2 regions of the Nocardiopsis sp. KDC1DS13DA1 genome follow, and region 2 is predicted to be linked to the other one. Evidence: predicted binding sites of a transcription regulator. Region 2 holds the regulator's gene; the other holds the start of a gene.
The links. Region 2 encodes HrcA, which represses chaperone genes, less so after heat shock. Its sites were predicted from a motif close to TTGGCACTCTCNNNNNGAGAGTGCCAA; they were not measured.

Region 1: the regulator HrcA is predicted to act here: its motif matches at 4,909-4,935, upstream of groL (chaperonin GroEL).

Annotation. Positions count from the first base shown of each region.
Region 1 covers NZ_JBVMUY010000035.1:267,317-274,281, forward strand. Annotated here, with positions in the region: gene thrC (threonine synthase) at 1-646, shown strand, start outside; gene ACTVAJ_RS24010 (ubiquitin-like small modifier protein 1) at 734-1,012, shown strand; gene ACTVAJ_RS24015 (PadR family transcriptional regulator) at 1,167-1,751, shown strand; gene ACTVAJ_RS24020 (hypothetical protein) at 1,760-2,773, opposite strand; gene ACTVAJ_RS24025 (ATP-binding cassette domain-containing protein) at 2,997-3,968, shown strand; gene ACTVAJ_RS24030 (ABC transporter permease) at 3,965-4,780, shown strand; gene groL (chaperonin GroEL) at 5,101-6,732, shown strand.
Region 2 covers NZ_JBVMUY010000030.1:15,781-22,745, forward strand. Annotated here, with positions in the region: gene hemW (radical SAM family heme chaperone HemW) at 1-1,046, shown strand, start outside; gene ACTVAJ_RS19480 (DUF4870 domain-containing protein) at 1,063-1,698, opposite strand; gene ACTVAJ_RS19485 (DUF4870 domain-containing protein) at 1,744-2,073, opposite strand; gene ACTVAJ_RS19490 (hypothetical protein) at 2,062-2,691, shown strand; gene ACTVAJ_RS19495 (DUF3097 domain-containing protein) at 2,938-3,804, opposite strand; gene hrcA (heat-inducible transcriptional repressor HrcA) at 3,999-5,012, shown strand; gene dnaJ (molecular chaperone DnaJ) at 5,017-6,156, shown strand; gene ACTVAJ_RS19510 (16S rRNA (uracil(1498)-N(3))-methyltransferase) at 6,153-6,890, shown strand; gene ACTVAJ_RS19515 (hypothetical protein) at 6,916-6,965, opposite strand, start outside.

The DNA of each region.
Region 1 (6,965 bases), on a different contig from region 2:
CCCGGCCGGTGAGGGCTGGGGCTTCGTCAACGTGAACCTGCGCCCCTACTACGGCGAGGGCTCCAAGACGCTGGCCTACGAGATCGCCGAGCAGCTCGGCTGGCGGCTGCCCGAGCAGATCGTCATCCCGATCGCCTCGGGGTCCCAGCTGACCAAGATCGACAAGGGCTTCCAGGAGCTCATCAAGCTCGGCCTGGTCCAGGACCGCCCGTACAGGATCTTCGGTGCCCAGGCCACCGGGTGCTCCCCGGTGGCCAAGGCCTGGGAGGCGGGCCACGACGTCATCCAGCCGGTCAAGCCCGACACCATCGCCAAGTCGCTGGCCATCGGCAACCCGGCCGACGGCCCCTACGTCCTGGACATCGCCCAGCGCACCGGCGGATCCGTGGAGCACGTGAGCGACGCCGAGGTGGTCGACTCGATCAACCTCCTCGCCCGTACCGAGGGCATCTTCGCCGAGACGGCGGGCGGGGTCACTACCGGTGTCCTGCGCAAGCTCGTGCGCGAGGGCAGGCTCGACCCGAAGGCCGAGACCGTCGTCCTCAACACCGGTGACGGACTCAAGACCCTCAACGCCGTGGACGCGGGCGTGACCGCCACGATCGCCCCCTCCCTGACCGCGTTCGCCGAGGCCGGCCTGCTGTAACGGACGACGCGGCCACCCGCGACGAACCCGCGGGGCCCGGAGACCGTTCCCGGACCCCGCCCCACCCGACGAAGGAAGAACACCCACATGAGCGCCAGCGTCCGCGTGCCCACCATCCTGCGCACCTACACCGACGACGCCTCCCAGGTGACCGCCGAGGGTACGACCCTCGCCGAGGTCATCGACGACCTGGAGGCCAACTACCCGGGCATCCGCGCCCGGATCCTCGACGACGCGGGCAAGGTCCGCCGGTTCGTCAACGTCTACGTGGGAGACGAGGACGTGCGCTTCGAGAAGGGCCTCCAGACCGAGGTGGCCGACGGTGCCCAGGTCTCGATCATCCCCGCCGTCGCCGGGGGCTGCTGAGTCGCGGCCCGGACGGCGTTCCCGCGGCCGGGGCGGTCCCGCCTCCTTCCCCCCGGGGGAGACGGGGCCGCCCCGTCCGCGGTGTCCGGGGCCGGGCCGTCCCCGGTTTCGCCCCTCGTAGGCTGGGACGCATCGAGTTCGGACGAGGGTGGCGATGTCGGCGACACGGTTGTTGGTCCTGGGCGTGGTGCGGATGCACGGTCAGGCGCACGGGTATCGGGTGGGGCGGGAGCTGCTCTCCTGGAACGCCGGAGAGTGGGCCAACGTCAAGTGGGGGTCGATCTACCACGCCCTGCGCAAGCTCAGCCGGGAGGGCAGGCTCCGGGAGTTCGTCGCCGAGGGCGACGAGGTGGTGGACCGCACCTCCTACGAGATCACCGACGACGGCGAAACCGAGTTCCACCGGTTGCTGCGCGCGGCGTTGAGCCACTCCGGCCACGACCACGCACTGCTCTGCGCGGGGGTCACCCTGCTGACCGCGCTGCCGAGGGACGAGGCGATCGCGATGCTGGAGCGCCGTCTGGCCGGGCTGGAGGCGGTCGGCGCCGAGGTGGACGCGGAGCTGGGCCGGGAGCGCGGCAGGCCGCCGCACGTGGCGGAGCTGTTCGGGCTCTGGCGGACGACGGTCGGAGCCGAGACCGGGTGGACCCGCCAGCTCATCGCCTCGCTGCGTGAGGGGCGCTACACCATGGCCGACGACGGCCCCGGCGCCTTCGGCCTGCCTCCCGGCGCGGGCTGACCGTCTCCCTATCTCTCGCCGCCCGCGGTCCTGAGCAGCCACGCGTTGGCCTCGGCCGCCTCGTTCGTGCGCTGGGACAGGGCGAGCCGGGCGGCCCGGAGGGCGGTGTCGGAGGCCAGGTCCGGGGCTCCGGCCAGGGCTCCGTGGGAGCGCCCGCGGGTCTCGGCGAGGACGTCGGCGTAGGCGTCGCCGGTTCCGGCCAGCCGTTGGCACTGCTCCCACTCCTCGTGCGCGGCCAGCGCCCGGTCGACCGGTCTGACGTAGGACTCGATCCGCGCGACGGCCGCCCTGTGGGAGGCGCGCGCCTCGGTGAGCACCGCGACCTGGGGGCGCATGGCCGCGCGGACCCGGTCGGAGGCGGCTCGGGAGCGCAGCGCGTCGATCTCCTCCGCGAGCGGGGCGATACGCCTCATCGACTCGGCCAGCCGCCACTCCTCCTCCCGGAGCACCAGCAGCGCGTCCCGTCCGTCGAAGCCGGGCGCCAGGACCTCCCGTGCCCTCTCCACGCTGCCGGCGGCCCGCTGCACCCGCCGCAGGCGGGCGCGGTCGTCACCGGCCAGTTCGCCGGGGAGGACGAACCGGTCGCGGGGGACGCGGACCTCCCGGGCGGGCGCCTTCGAGATGAAGATCCCGCAGGTCAGGAGGTGGAGGCAGCCGAACGGGAGCCACGTCCCGAAGGCGGACATCGCCATGGCCCAGATCCACCAGGGGAAGATGCTCATCGCGCCCAGCCCCAGCGGGGTCCGCCACCGGCCCTCCTCCGCCCTGGACGGCAGGTAGAGGAACAGGCTGGCGCATCCGGCGCCGACCCCCCACCACCGCCCGAACAGGTGCTCGACGACCGCGATGAGCGCGATCGCGAGCACCAGGACGACCGCGCCGCGCACCGCCCGGTCCCGGCGGGCCCGGTGGACGACGGGCTCGGTTCCGGCCTCGGCGGGCAGGAGCGAGTCGGGATCCTCGCGCACGGCCTCGTGCATCGCCGCGGGAAGCGTCGGGTCGAGGATGGGGCGGTCGCTCATGTGGTGGCCGATCCGTGTCTGTGCGGCTCCGGGGGAGGGCCGCCGTCGTTGTGGATCGGACGCCCTGGCGGGGCCCCGGGTTCCGTCGGCGAACCACCGTGACGGTGTCGGCGCGCGGCCGTCGGCGGTGTCGGGTCGTCCGAGGGTTCGTATTAAAACTTGAACACCAGCTTCGGGTGGGGCACACTCGTCCTCGCATTCAAGTTTTAATACTGGAGCGAGGATGATCCACACACGAGAGCTGACCCGGACCTTCCGGGTCGGCAAGCAGACGGTCGAGGCCGTCCGAGGCGTCGACATCGACGTCGGGGAGGGCGAGTTCGTCGCCCTCCTGGGGCCCAACGGGGCGGGTAAGTCCACCACGCTGCGCATGCTCACCACGCTGCTCGAACCCAGCTCGGGCACCGCGCGCGTCGCCGGACACGACGTACGCGCCGAGCCCGCCGAGGTCCGCCGCCGGATCGGGTTCGTCGGCCAGGGGCACGGTGCGGGCGACGACCAGCGGGCCCGCGACGAGCTGTACACCCAGGGCCTGCTGTACGGGCTCGACCGGCGCACCGCCCGCCGCCGCACCGGCGAACTGCTGGAACTGCTGGAGCTCGACGGCGCGGCCGACCGGGTGGGCAACGCCCTCTCCGGCGGCCAGCGCCGCCGCCTCGACATCGCGATGGGGCTGATCCACCGGCCCGGGCTGCTGTTCCTCGACGAGCCCTCCACCGGACTCGACCCCCAGAGCCGCGCCAACCTGTGGGAGCACGTCGCCCGCCTGCGGGAGGAGTTCGGCACGACCGTCGTGGTGACCACCCACTACCTGGAGGAGGCGGACGGCGCGGCCGAGCGGGTCCTGGTCATCGACCACGGCCGGGTCATCGCCGACGGCACCGCCGACGAGCTCAAGGGCGGGGTCTCCGGCGACCTGGTCACGTTCACCGCGGAGGACGGGTCCGCAGCCAGGCTGGGGGCGGAGGTGGCCGGGGCGCTGCCGCGGGCGGGCGCGGCCGAGGTCGTCGAGGCGCCGGGGCGCGATCCGGAGGTCCGCGTCCGCGTGGAGCGCGGCGACTCCGCCCTTCCGGGGCTGCTCCGGTCGCTCGACGCGGCCGGGGTCGCCCCCCGGTCCGTGAGCGTGCACCGGCCGACGCTCGACGACGTCTTCCTGACCCTGACCGGACGCAGCCTGCGCGAGGAGGAGCGATGAGCACGCAGACGAAGCCCGCGGCACGGCCGACGGGCGCGCCGACGGTGGCGGCGCGGGGGAGGACGACGGTGGCGCGCGACGTCTGGATCGTCTTCCAGCGGCAGGGGAGGCTGGTGCTGCGGCGTCCGGCGCTGATCCTGTTCGGGATGTTGCAGCCGGTGCTCTACCTGGTGCTGTTCTCCCCGCTCCTGGACGGGCTCGGCGGTCCGACGGGAGAGGGGTCCTGGCGGTGGTTCGTGCCGGGGCTCCTGGTCATGCTCGCGCTGTTCGCCAGCGGGTTCGCGGGGTTCGGCCTCCTGCCCGAGCTGGCGTCGGGCGCGCACGAGCGGCTGCTGGCCTCACCGGTGAGCCGGGTCGCGCTGCTGCTCGGCCGGGTGCTGGCGGACGCGACGATGATGTGCACGCAGATGCTGCTCATCCTCGTGCTCGTCGTCGCGTTCGGGTTCCGGATCCCGCCGCTGGGAGCCGTCGTGGGACTGGCGCTCCTGGTCGTGCTCGGGGTGGGACTGTCCACCCTGTCGTACCTGGTGGCGCTGGCGGCCGGGCAGACCTACGTCTTCGCGCCGATCGTCCAGGGGGCGCTGATGCCGCTCATGCTGCTGTCGGGGGTGCTGCTGCCGATGGACCTGGCGCCGGGGTGGCTGTACGCGCTGTCGCGGCTGAACCCGGTCTCGTACGTGGTGGACGCCGAGCGCGCCCTGTTCGCGGGCGAGTGGGGGTCCGCGGTGGGTGTGGGATGGGCCGTCGCGCTCGGCCTGGCGGCCGCGGCACTCACCCTCGGCGCCCGCTCCACGCGCAGGTCGGCACGGTGAACCGGCCGGTCCGCCGCACGGCGGACCGGCCCGCACGTCCGTGTCCACTCAGCGCGAAATCCGCACGTCGCATCGGATCGTCGCAGGTAAACGCTGGTGAGAGGGCTGTGGAAATCGTGACCACATCGTTTGCACTCTCCATGGGCGAGTGCTAAAAAGGGACCTGGTTAGCACTCGACTTTCCTGAGTGCTAAGCCGGATCGAGGCTGCGAGATCGCGGTTCCCGACAGCGGGGTTGTCGGGGTGGCCGCGGTCGTCCGTCGCGGGCGCACGCCTCGTCCCATCGCGTATCAGCCCGGTCACGGGAGGACAAGAACTCAATGGCAGCCAAACTGATCGCGTTCGACGAGGAGGCCCGTCGCGGCCTCGAGCGCGGTATGAACCAGCTCGCTGACGCCGTCAAGGTCACGCTCGGCCCCAAGGGCCGCAACGTCGTCCTGGAGAAGAAGTGGGGCGCCCCCACGATCACCAACGACGGTGTCTCCATCGCCAAGGAGATCGAGCTCGAGGACCCCTGGGAGAAGATCGGGGCCGAGCTGGTCAAGGAGGTCGCCAAGAAGACCGACGACGTCGCGGGTGACGGCACCACCACCGCCACCGTGCTCGCCCAGGCGCTCGTCCGCGAGGGTCTGCGCAACGTCGCCGCCGGCGCCAACCCGGTCGGTCTCAAGCGCGGCATCGAGGCCGCCGTGGCCCGCATCAACGAGGAGCTCGGCAACCTCTCCAAGGACGTCGAGACCAAGGAGCAGATCGCCTCCACCGCCTCGATCTCCGCCGGCGACACCCAGATCGGCGAGACCATCGCCGAGGCGATGGACAAGGTCGGCAAGGAAGGCGTCATCACCGTCGAGGAGGGGCAGACCTTCGGGCTCGAGCTGGAGCTCGCCGAGGGCATGCGCTTCGACAAGGGCTACATCTCGCCCTACTTCGCCACCGACCTTGAGCGCATGGAGACGGTCCTCGAGGACCCCTACATCCTCATCGTCAACTCCAAGATCTCCAACAACAACGAGTTCCTTCCCGTTGTGGAGAAGGTCCTCCAGGCCGGCCGTCCGCTGATGGTCATCGCCGAGGACGTCGAGCAGGGCGCGCTCCAGACCCTGGTCGTCAACAAGATCCGCGGCACCTTCAAGTCCGTCGCCGTCAAGGCCCCGGGCTTCGGTGACCGCCGCAAGGCCCAGCTCGGCGACATCGCCGTGCTGACCGGCGGCCAGGTCATCACCGAGGAGGTCGGCCTCAAGCTGGAGAACACCGAGCTCGACATGCTCGGCCGCGCCCGCAAGGTCGTCGTCACCAAGGACGAGACCACCATCGTGGACGGCGCCGGTGACGCCACCGCGATCGCCGGTCGCGTCAACGAGATCCGCAACGAGATCGAGCGCACCGACTCCGACTACGACCGCGAGAAGCTCCAGGAGCGTCTCGCCCGCCTGGCCGGCGGCGTGGCCGTCATCAAGGCCGGTGCCGCCACCGAGGTGGAGCTCAAGGAGCGCAAGCACCGCATCGAGGACGCCGTCCGCAACGCCAAGGCCGCGGTCGAGGAGGGCATCCTGCCCGGCGGTGGCGTCGCCCTGCTCCAGGCCAGCGTCCCGGCCTTCGAGAAGCTCGACGTGGACGGCGACGAGGCCATCGGCGCCGACATCGTCCGCCGCGCCATCGCCGAGCCGCTGAAGCAGATCGCCGTGAACGCCGGCCTCGAGGGCGGCGTCGTGGCGGACAAGGTCAAGAACCTGGAGCCCGGGTTCGGCCTCAACGCCGCCACCGGTGAGTACGCCGACCTGTTCAAGGAAGGCGTCATCGACCCGACCAAGGTGACCCGTTCCGCTCTGCAGAACGCCGCCTCCATCGCCGGTCTGTTCCTGACCACCGAGGCCGTCATCGCCGAGAAGCCGGAGAAGGCCGCGGCTCCCGCCGCCGACCCGACCGGTGGCATGGGCGGCATGGACTTCTAGGCTCCGCCTGGAGTCCGAGGTCCGGATACGCGACCTCGCCCGCGACGACCGGGTGGCCCCTTCCGGGGCCGCCCGGTTTCGCTGTTCCCGGGGTCCCCCGCCGACCGGACGCACGCCGGGGGCCGCGCCCGAGAGCCCGGGCGCGGCCCCTGTGCGGATACGGCGAAGCCCGGCGCCGTCCTGCGGGGAGGGCGGAACCGAACGCGGGGGCTGGGGTGGCGGGACTGGTGGCG
Region 2 (6,965 bases):
CCACGGCCTCCCGCGAGACCTACGCCGACCAGGCGGTCGCGGAGGTCGTACTGGCCGACCGCGTCCTGCGCGGTGACCGCCCACGGGTGAGCACGGTGTTCGTCGGCGGGGGGACACCGACCCTGCTTCCGGCGGAGGATCTGGGCCGGATCGTCGCCGCGATCCGCGACCGTTTCGGTCTCACGGCCGACGCCGAACTGACCACGGAGGCCAACCCGGAGACCGTCGACCCCGGCTACCTGGCGCGGCTGCGCGAGGCCGGGTTCACCCGGGTCTCCTTCGGGATGCAGAGCGCCCGGCCGCACGTACTGCGGATCCTGGAGCGCGGGCACACCCCCGGGCGGCCGGAGCAGTGCGTCGCCTGGGCTCGCGCGGCGGGGTTCGAGCACGTCAACCTCGATCTGATCTACGGCACCCCGGGCGAGGACGACGACGACTGGGCCGCCTCCCTGGAGGCCGCGGTCTCGGCCGACCCCGACCACGTGTCGGCCTACTCGCTGATCGTGGAGGAGGGGACCCGTCTGGCCGCCCGCGTCCGCCGGGGCGAACTCGCCGAGCCCGACGACGACAGCATGGCCGACCGCTACCTCATGGCCGACGAGGCCCTCGCCAAGGCGGGGTTCACCCCCTACGAGGTGTCCAACTGGGCGCGCAGTCCCGAGGGGCGCAGTCGGCACAACCTGCTGTACTGGACCGGCGGCCACTGGTGGGGGGTCGGCCCGGGCGCGCACAGCCACGTCGGCGGCACCCGCTGGTGGAACGTCAAGCACCCCGCCGCCTACGCGGCGCGCCTCGCGGCGGGATCGAGCCCCGGTCAGGCGCGTGAGGTCCTCACGGCCGAGGAGCGCCGGTTCGAGCGCGTCCTGTTGGAACTGCGGGTGGCGGACGGGTGCCCGCTGGACCTGTTGGAGCCGCACGGGCGCGTGGCGGCGCGGCGCGCCGTGGCGGAGGGTCTGCTCGACGCCGCCGCCCACGACGCGGGACGCGCCGTCCTGACCCGCCGGGGGCGCCTGCTCGCCGACGCCGTGGTCCGTGACCTGACCTGACCCGGCGGGGCGCGGGCTACTTCACCCAGGTGACGTTGAACGGGTAGCGGTACCACTCGCCCCGGTTGGCGGCCACGCCGCCGAGGATGCCGAAGACCAGACAGACCACGGCGACGACCACCCACGTCAGAATGCCGATGAGCACGATCGTCAACAGCCAGGACACCACGATGCCGATCGTGACGAGGATCTGGAAGTTGAGCGCCTGGACCGACTGGTCACGGACGAACGGCGACTCGTCCTTCTTGACGAGGAACACGATCAACGGAACGACCCAGCCGAACCCCGAGAAGAAGAACCCGGCCAGACCGCCGCCCAGGTGGGTGATCAGACCCATCTGGCGTTCGGCCTGGTTGGGTTGGCCGGTCGTGGCCGAGGAGGGCTCGAAGCCGCCCTGCGGGTATCCGCCGGGAGGGTATCCCCCCTGCGGGTATCCGCCCTGCTGGTACCCGCCGTGCGCGTAGCCACCGGGAGGCGGACCGTGGCCGGGCTCCTGCCCGGGCGGGTACGCGCCCGGAGCGGGTCCGTACCCGGGCTGGGCGCCGCCCTGCGGGCCGGGGGGCGGCGGCTGCCCGCCGGCGCCTTCCTGGCCCTCCTGCCGCCGCCCCCGGTCGTCGGGTTCCTCCGGAGGTGGTGTGTTCGGGTGCGACATGGCGGTGTCCCTTCGTGCTGACTCACTCAGACACTGGCGGGGGGACTACTTCAGGAGACGGATGCTCATCGGGTAGCGGTACGTGGTTCCCTTGTTGGCCCTGGAGGCGCCCGTGACCCCGAAGACGATCGCGAGGATCCAGATCAGGGCGATCAGCACGGACCCGATCCAGGCCAGCCCTGGGAAGAAGATACCCAGTCCGACGAAGACCACGCAGGCGAAGACGTAGGGGATGAGCAGGGTGAGCTGGAAGTTCGCCGCCTCGGACGCGTGGTGGCGGACGACCGGGGACTGGTTGCGCTTGGCCAGGTAGATCGCCAGCGGGGGGATCCAGCCCAGGAACGCGATCACGAACCCGGACAGGTGCGCCATCATCGACACCAGGGTGCCGTCGTCCCCGCCGCCCATCGGTGCCCGACCCTGGACGCCGGGCTGTCCGTAGGCGGCCGGACCGCCCGGGAACGGGGGCTGCACGGGCTGGCCCGGCTGTCCCGGTTGCGGGGTGAACGCCTGCTGGGCGGCCTCCGGATGCTGGGGGTACGCCTGGGGCTGTCCGGGGGCGTGGGGAGGCTGGCCGCCGGAGAACTGGCCGTGGACGGGGGGCTGACCCGCACCGGGCGGGGGCGCGTACGGCGACTGCTCGGCCGCGGGCTGGGCGTACCCCTGCGGGGCGGGCGGCTGCTGGGCGTACCCCTGCTGGTGGGGCTGCCCCGGACCCGGGGGCGGCGCGAAGCCCTGCTGGCCGCCCGACGGCTGCTGGTGCTGCCCGGGCCGGCCCTGGAACTGCTGCTGCGCCGGGTCGGGCGCGGGCGCCTGGAAGCCCTGCTGTTCGGGGCCGGGGGCGTGGGGGGACTGCCCGCCCGACGGCTGTCCGAACACCGCCTGACCCCCCGAGGGCTGGTCGGCCTCCGGTTGGGGGGCGTACGGCGGCTGACCCCCCGAGGGCTGGTCGGCCTCCGGCTGGGGGGCGTACGCCTGGGGCTGGACAGGTGACTGCGGGTTCGCCTGCTGCGGGGGCTGTTCCTGTTGCTGCGGAGACTGCTGGGGAGGCGCGGGCTGCTGGCCCTGGGGGTCCTCCGGGGACGGGGGGTTCGTCGGGGTCTCGCTCATGCTCTTCCTTGGCTCCGCTGCTGAGGGGCGGTTGTTGTCTGTGGGGGCTGTGCCGACGACCGGGGAGGGGCCGAGACGGGCGACCGGCACGACCGGACGCTGTGTCCTCGCCGTCGCCTGGAGTGAATCCTAGGGCGTACGTCCGCCGGGCACGTCCCGGTGTTCGTCCGGATGCGGACCGGTGACGAAGTCGATGAGCTCCTCGACCCGACCGAGCAGCGACGGCTCCAGATCGGCGTAGGAGCGCACCGACCCCAGGATCCTGCGCCAGGCCTCACCGGTCTCCACCGGCCATCCCAGCGCGCGGACGACCCCCTCCTTCCAGGGCGTGCCCCGGGGCACCTCGGGCCAGCGCCTGATACCCAGGCTCCGGGGACGTACCGCCTGCCAGACGTCGACGTAGGGGTGGCCGACGACCAGGACGTGATCGCCGCGCACCCGCCCGGCGATCCTGCTCTCCTTGGAGCCGGGAACGAGGTGGTCCACCAGCACTCCCAACCGGCGGCCGGGACCGGGGGAGAAGTCCGCGACGATCGAGGGAAGGTCGTCGACCCCCTCCAGGAACTCTACGGCCACACCCTCCACACGGAGGTCGTGCCCCCAGACCTTCTCCACGAGTTCGGCGTCGTGCGCGCCCTCGACGTAGATCCGGCTCTGCCGTGCGGTACGCGCCCGGGCGTCCGTCACCGCGATCGAGCCGGACGCGCTGCGCAGCGGTCCCCCCGGCGCGGCCGCGGGGCGCACCAGTGTGACCGGCCGCCCGTCGACGAGGAAGGCCGCCGGTTCCAGGTCGAACACCCGGCGCCGTCCGTGCCGGTCCTCCAGGGTCACGGTCGCCTTGTCCCAGGCCACCACGGCGCCGCAGAAGGTCTCCTCGGCGTCCTCCACGACCAGGTCCCTGCTCAGCGGTGTCTCGGGGACCTCCCGCCGCCCGGGGCGCCGCCAGTCCTGGGCCAGAACGTCACGGCCGTAGCGGCCGGTTCCCTTAGGTGCCACGGTCGTGCAGTCTACTGGTGGGGGCCGCGCCCGGGGTGCCGCCCTTCCCGGCGCGGCCCGGACCCGGTCGGGACGCGCCCGGCGGGTGCGGGCCGGGGACCGCCGGGAGCGCTACTACCCGTCGGTAGCGGACCTCGTTTGCGGCCGGGCTTAGAATTAGCACTGAGGACCACGGAGTGCCAGGAGGTGGCGAGTTGCTGGATGAGCGCAAGCTCGCGGTCCTGCGTGCCGTCGTCGAGGACTTCGTCAACACCAACGAACCCGTTGGCTCCAAAGCCCTCGCGGACCGGCACCGCCTCGGGGTTTCACCCGCGACCATCCGCAACGACATGGTCGCCCTGGAGGAGGACGGCTACATCACCCAGCCGCACACCAGTGCGGGGCGTGTGCCCACGGACAAGGGCTACCGGCTCTTCGTGGACCGTCTCTCCTCGGTCAAGCCGCTCTCGGTCGCCGAACGGAGGGCCATCGAGTCCTTCCTCACGGGTGCGGTGGACCTCGACGAGATCGTCGCGCGTACGGTGCGTCTGCTGGCGCAGCTCACGCGCCAGGTGGCGATCGTCCAGTACCCGTCCCTGACCCGTTCGTCGGTGCAGCACGTGGAACTGGTGCCCCTGGGCGGGCCACGGCTCATGATGGTCGTGATCACCAACACGGGTAGGGTCGAGCAGAGGGTCATCGACGGGCTGGGGACGGTCAGTGAGAGCGCGGTCAACGACCTGCGGGCGATGCTGAACCGGGCCATCGCGGGGCGCCTCCTCGGCGACGTCCCCGACGCGGTGGACGACCTGCCGGCGCAGGTCGACCCGGAGCACCGCCGCATGGCGGTGGCGGTCCTGTCGATCCTGCTGGAGAGCCTCGTGGAGCGCCACGAGGAGAAGATCGTCCTGGCGGGCACCGCCAACCTCGCGGCGGTGGACTTCGCGGCCAGTCTGCGGGACGTGCTGGAAGCGCTGGAAGAGAACATGGTCCTCATCCGTTTGCTGGGTGAGGCGAAGGATCCCTCGATGCTGACCGTGCGCATCGGTGAGGAGAACTTCCACGAGGGCCTGCGCTCCACCTCCATCGTGTCGGCCGACTACGGCGTGGGAAACCAGTCGCTGGCCAAGATCGGAGTCGTGGGCCCCACCCGGATGGATTACCCGGGAACGATGGGCGCCGTACGCGCGGTTGCCCGGTATGTCGGACAGATTTTGGCAGGGCAGTAACTCAGTGGCCAGAGACTATTACCAGGTTCTCGGGGTGCGTCGTGACGCGTCCAAGGACGAGATCAAGAAGGCGTACCGGAGGCTCGCGCGCGAGCTGCACCCGGACATCAACCCCGACCCCGCGACACAGGAGCGCTTCAAGGAGGTGACCCAGGCCTACGAGGTCCTCTCCGACGAGAACAAGCGCCGGATGTTCGACATGGGCCAGGACCCCTTCGCTCCGGCCGGCGGCGGCGCCGGAGGCTTCGGCGGCGCGGGCGGCTTCGCGTTCGACGACATCATGAACGCGTTCTTCGGCGGCGGACAGCCCGGCGGGCGCGGTCCGCGCGAGCGGGTCCGGCGCGGACGCAGCATCAAGATCCGCGTCGAGCTGGACCTCAAGGAGACCGCGTTCGGCGTCAGCAAGGAGATCACCTTCCCCACGGCGATCCTGTGCGAGACCTGCCAGGGCGAGGGGACGGCCTCGGGGTCGCACCGCACCACGTGCGAGATGTGCCACGGCCAGGGTGAGGTCTCCCAGGTCACGCGCTCCTTCCTCGGACAGGTCATGACCTCGCGCCCCTGCCCGCAGTGCTCGGGCCAGGGCACGGTCATCACCGACCCCTGCGCCGACTGCGCGGGCGAGGGCCGGGTGCGGGAGAAGGTCACCCGCACGGTCAAGATCCCGGCCGGGGTCGACGACGGCACCCGCATCCAGCTCGCGGGTGAGGGCGAGGTGGGCCCCAACGGGGGACCGCGCGGCGACATCATCCTGGAGATCGTCCAGCGCCCGCACCCCACCTTCGAGCGGCGCGGCGACGACCTGCACTGCACCGTGACCGTCCCCATGACGGCCGCCGCGCTGGGCGCCTCCTTCGCCTTCGACACCCTCGACGGCACGGAGAACATCGACCTGCGTCCGGGTACCAACTCCGGTCACGTCATCACCCTGCCGAACAAGGGCGTCACCCACCTCGACGGCGGCGGCCGCGGCGACCTGCGCATCCGCGTCGACGTGGAGACCCCCTCCAAGCTCGACGAGGAGCAGGAGGCGCTGCTGCGCAAGTTCGCCGAACTGCGCGGTGAGGACCAGTCGCCCGGGCGCTTCAGCCCCGGCCACGGCGGGTTCTTCGCCAAGATCCGCGACGCCTTCGGAGCCAAGTGACCCCGGCGGTCTTCCTGGTCGACACCGCCGACCTGGCGGCCGACCGGATCGAGGTCACGGGCCCGGAGGGGCGGCACGCCGCCGTCGTACGCCGGATCCGCGAGGGCGAGACGGTGGACCTGTCCGACGGCCTCGGTCGGCGTGCCCGCTGCACGGTGACCGGGGTCGCCAAGGACGGGATCGTCTGCTCGGTGGTCGAACGCTGGGAGGAACCGGAACCCAGCCCGCGCCTGACCGTCGTCCAGGCCCTGCCCAAGGGCGACCGCGGGGAACTGGCCGTGGAGATGATGACCGAGGCCGGGGTGGACGCCGTCGTGCCCTGGGCGGCCGAACGCTGCGTCACCCGGTGGAAGGGTGACCGGGTGGCCAAGTCCCTGGGCAGGTGGCGCTCCACCGCCCGGGAGGCGGCCAAGCAGGCGCGGCGCGGTCGGTTGCCGGAGGTGACCGGGCTCGCCGACCGCGCGGCGGTGGCCGCGCTGCTGGCCGAGGCCGACCTCGCCGTCGTCCTGCACGAGGACGGTGCCCGGCGCCTGGCCGCACTGGACCTTCCCCGCGGGGAGGGGACGAAGGTCGTCCTGGTCGTCGGGCCCGAGGGCGGCTTCTCCGAGGCCGAGATCGACGCCTTCACCGCGGCCGGTGCCGTGCGCGCACTGCTGGGACCGACGGTCCTGCGCACCTCGACCGCCGGGGTGGCCGCGCTGTCGCTGCTCCAGGCGCGCACCGGCCGCTGGTGACGGAGAGCCGGAGCGGGGGTCGGCCCTACGGGGTCTCCGCCGCGGCGGAGCCGTCCGTGCCGCTGCCGCCGGTGC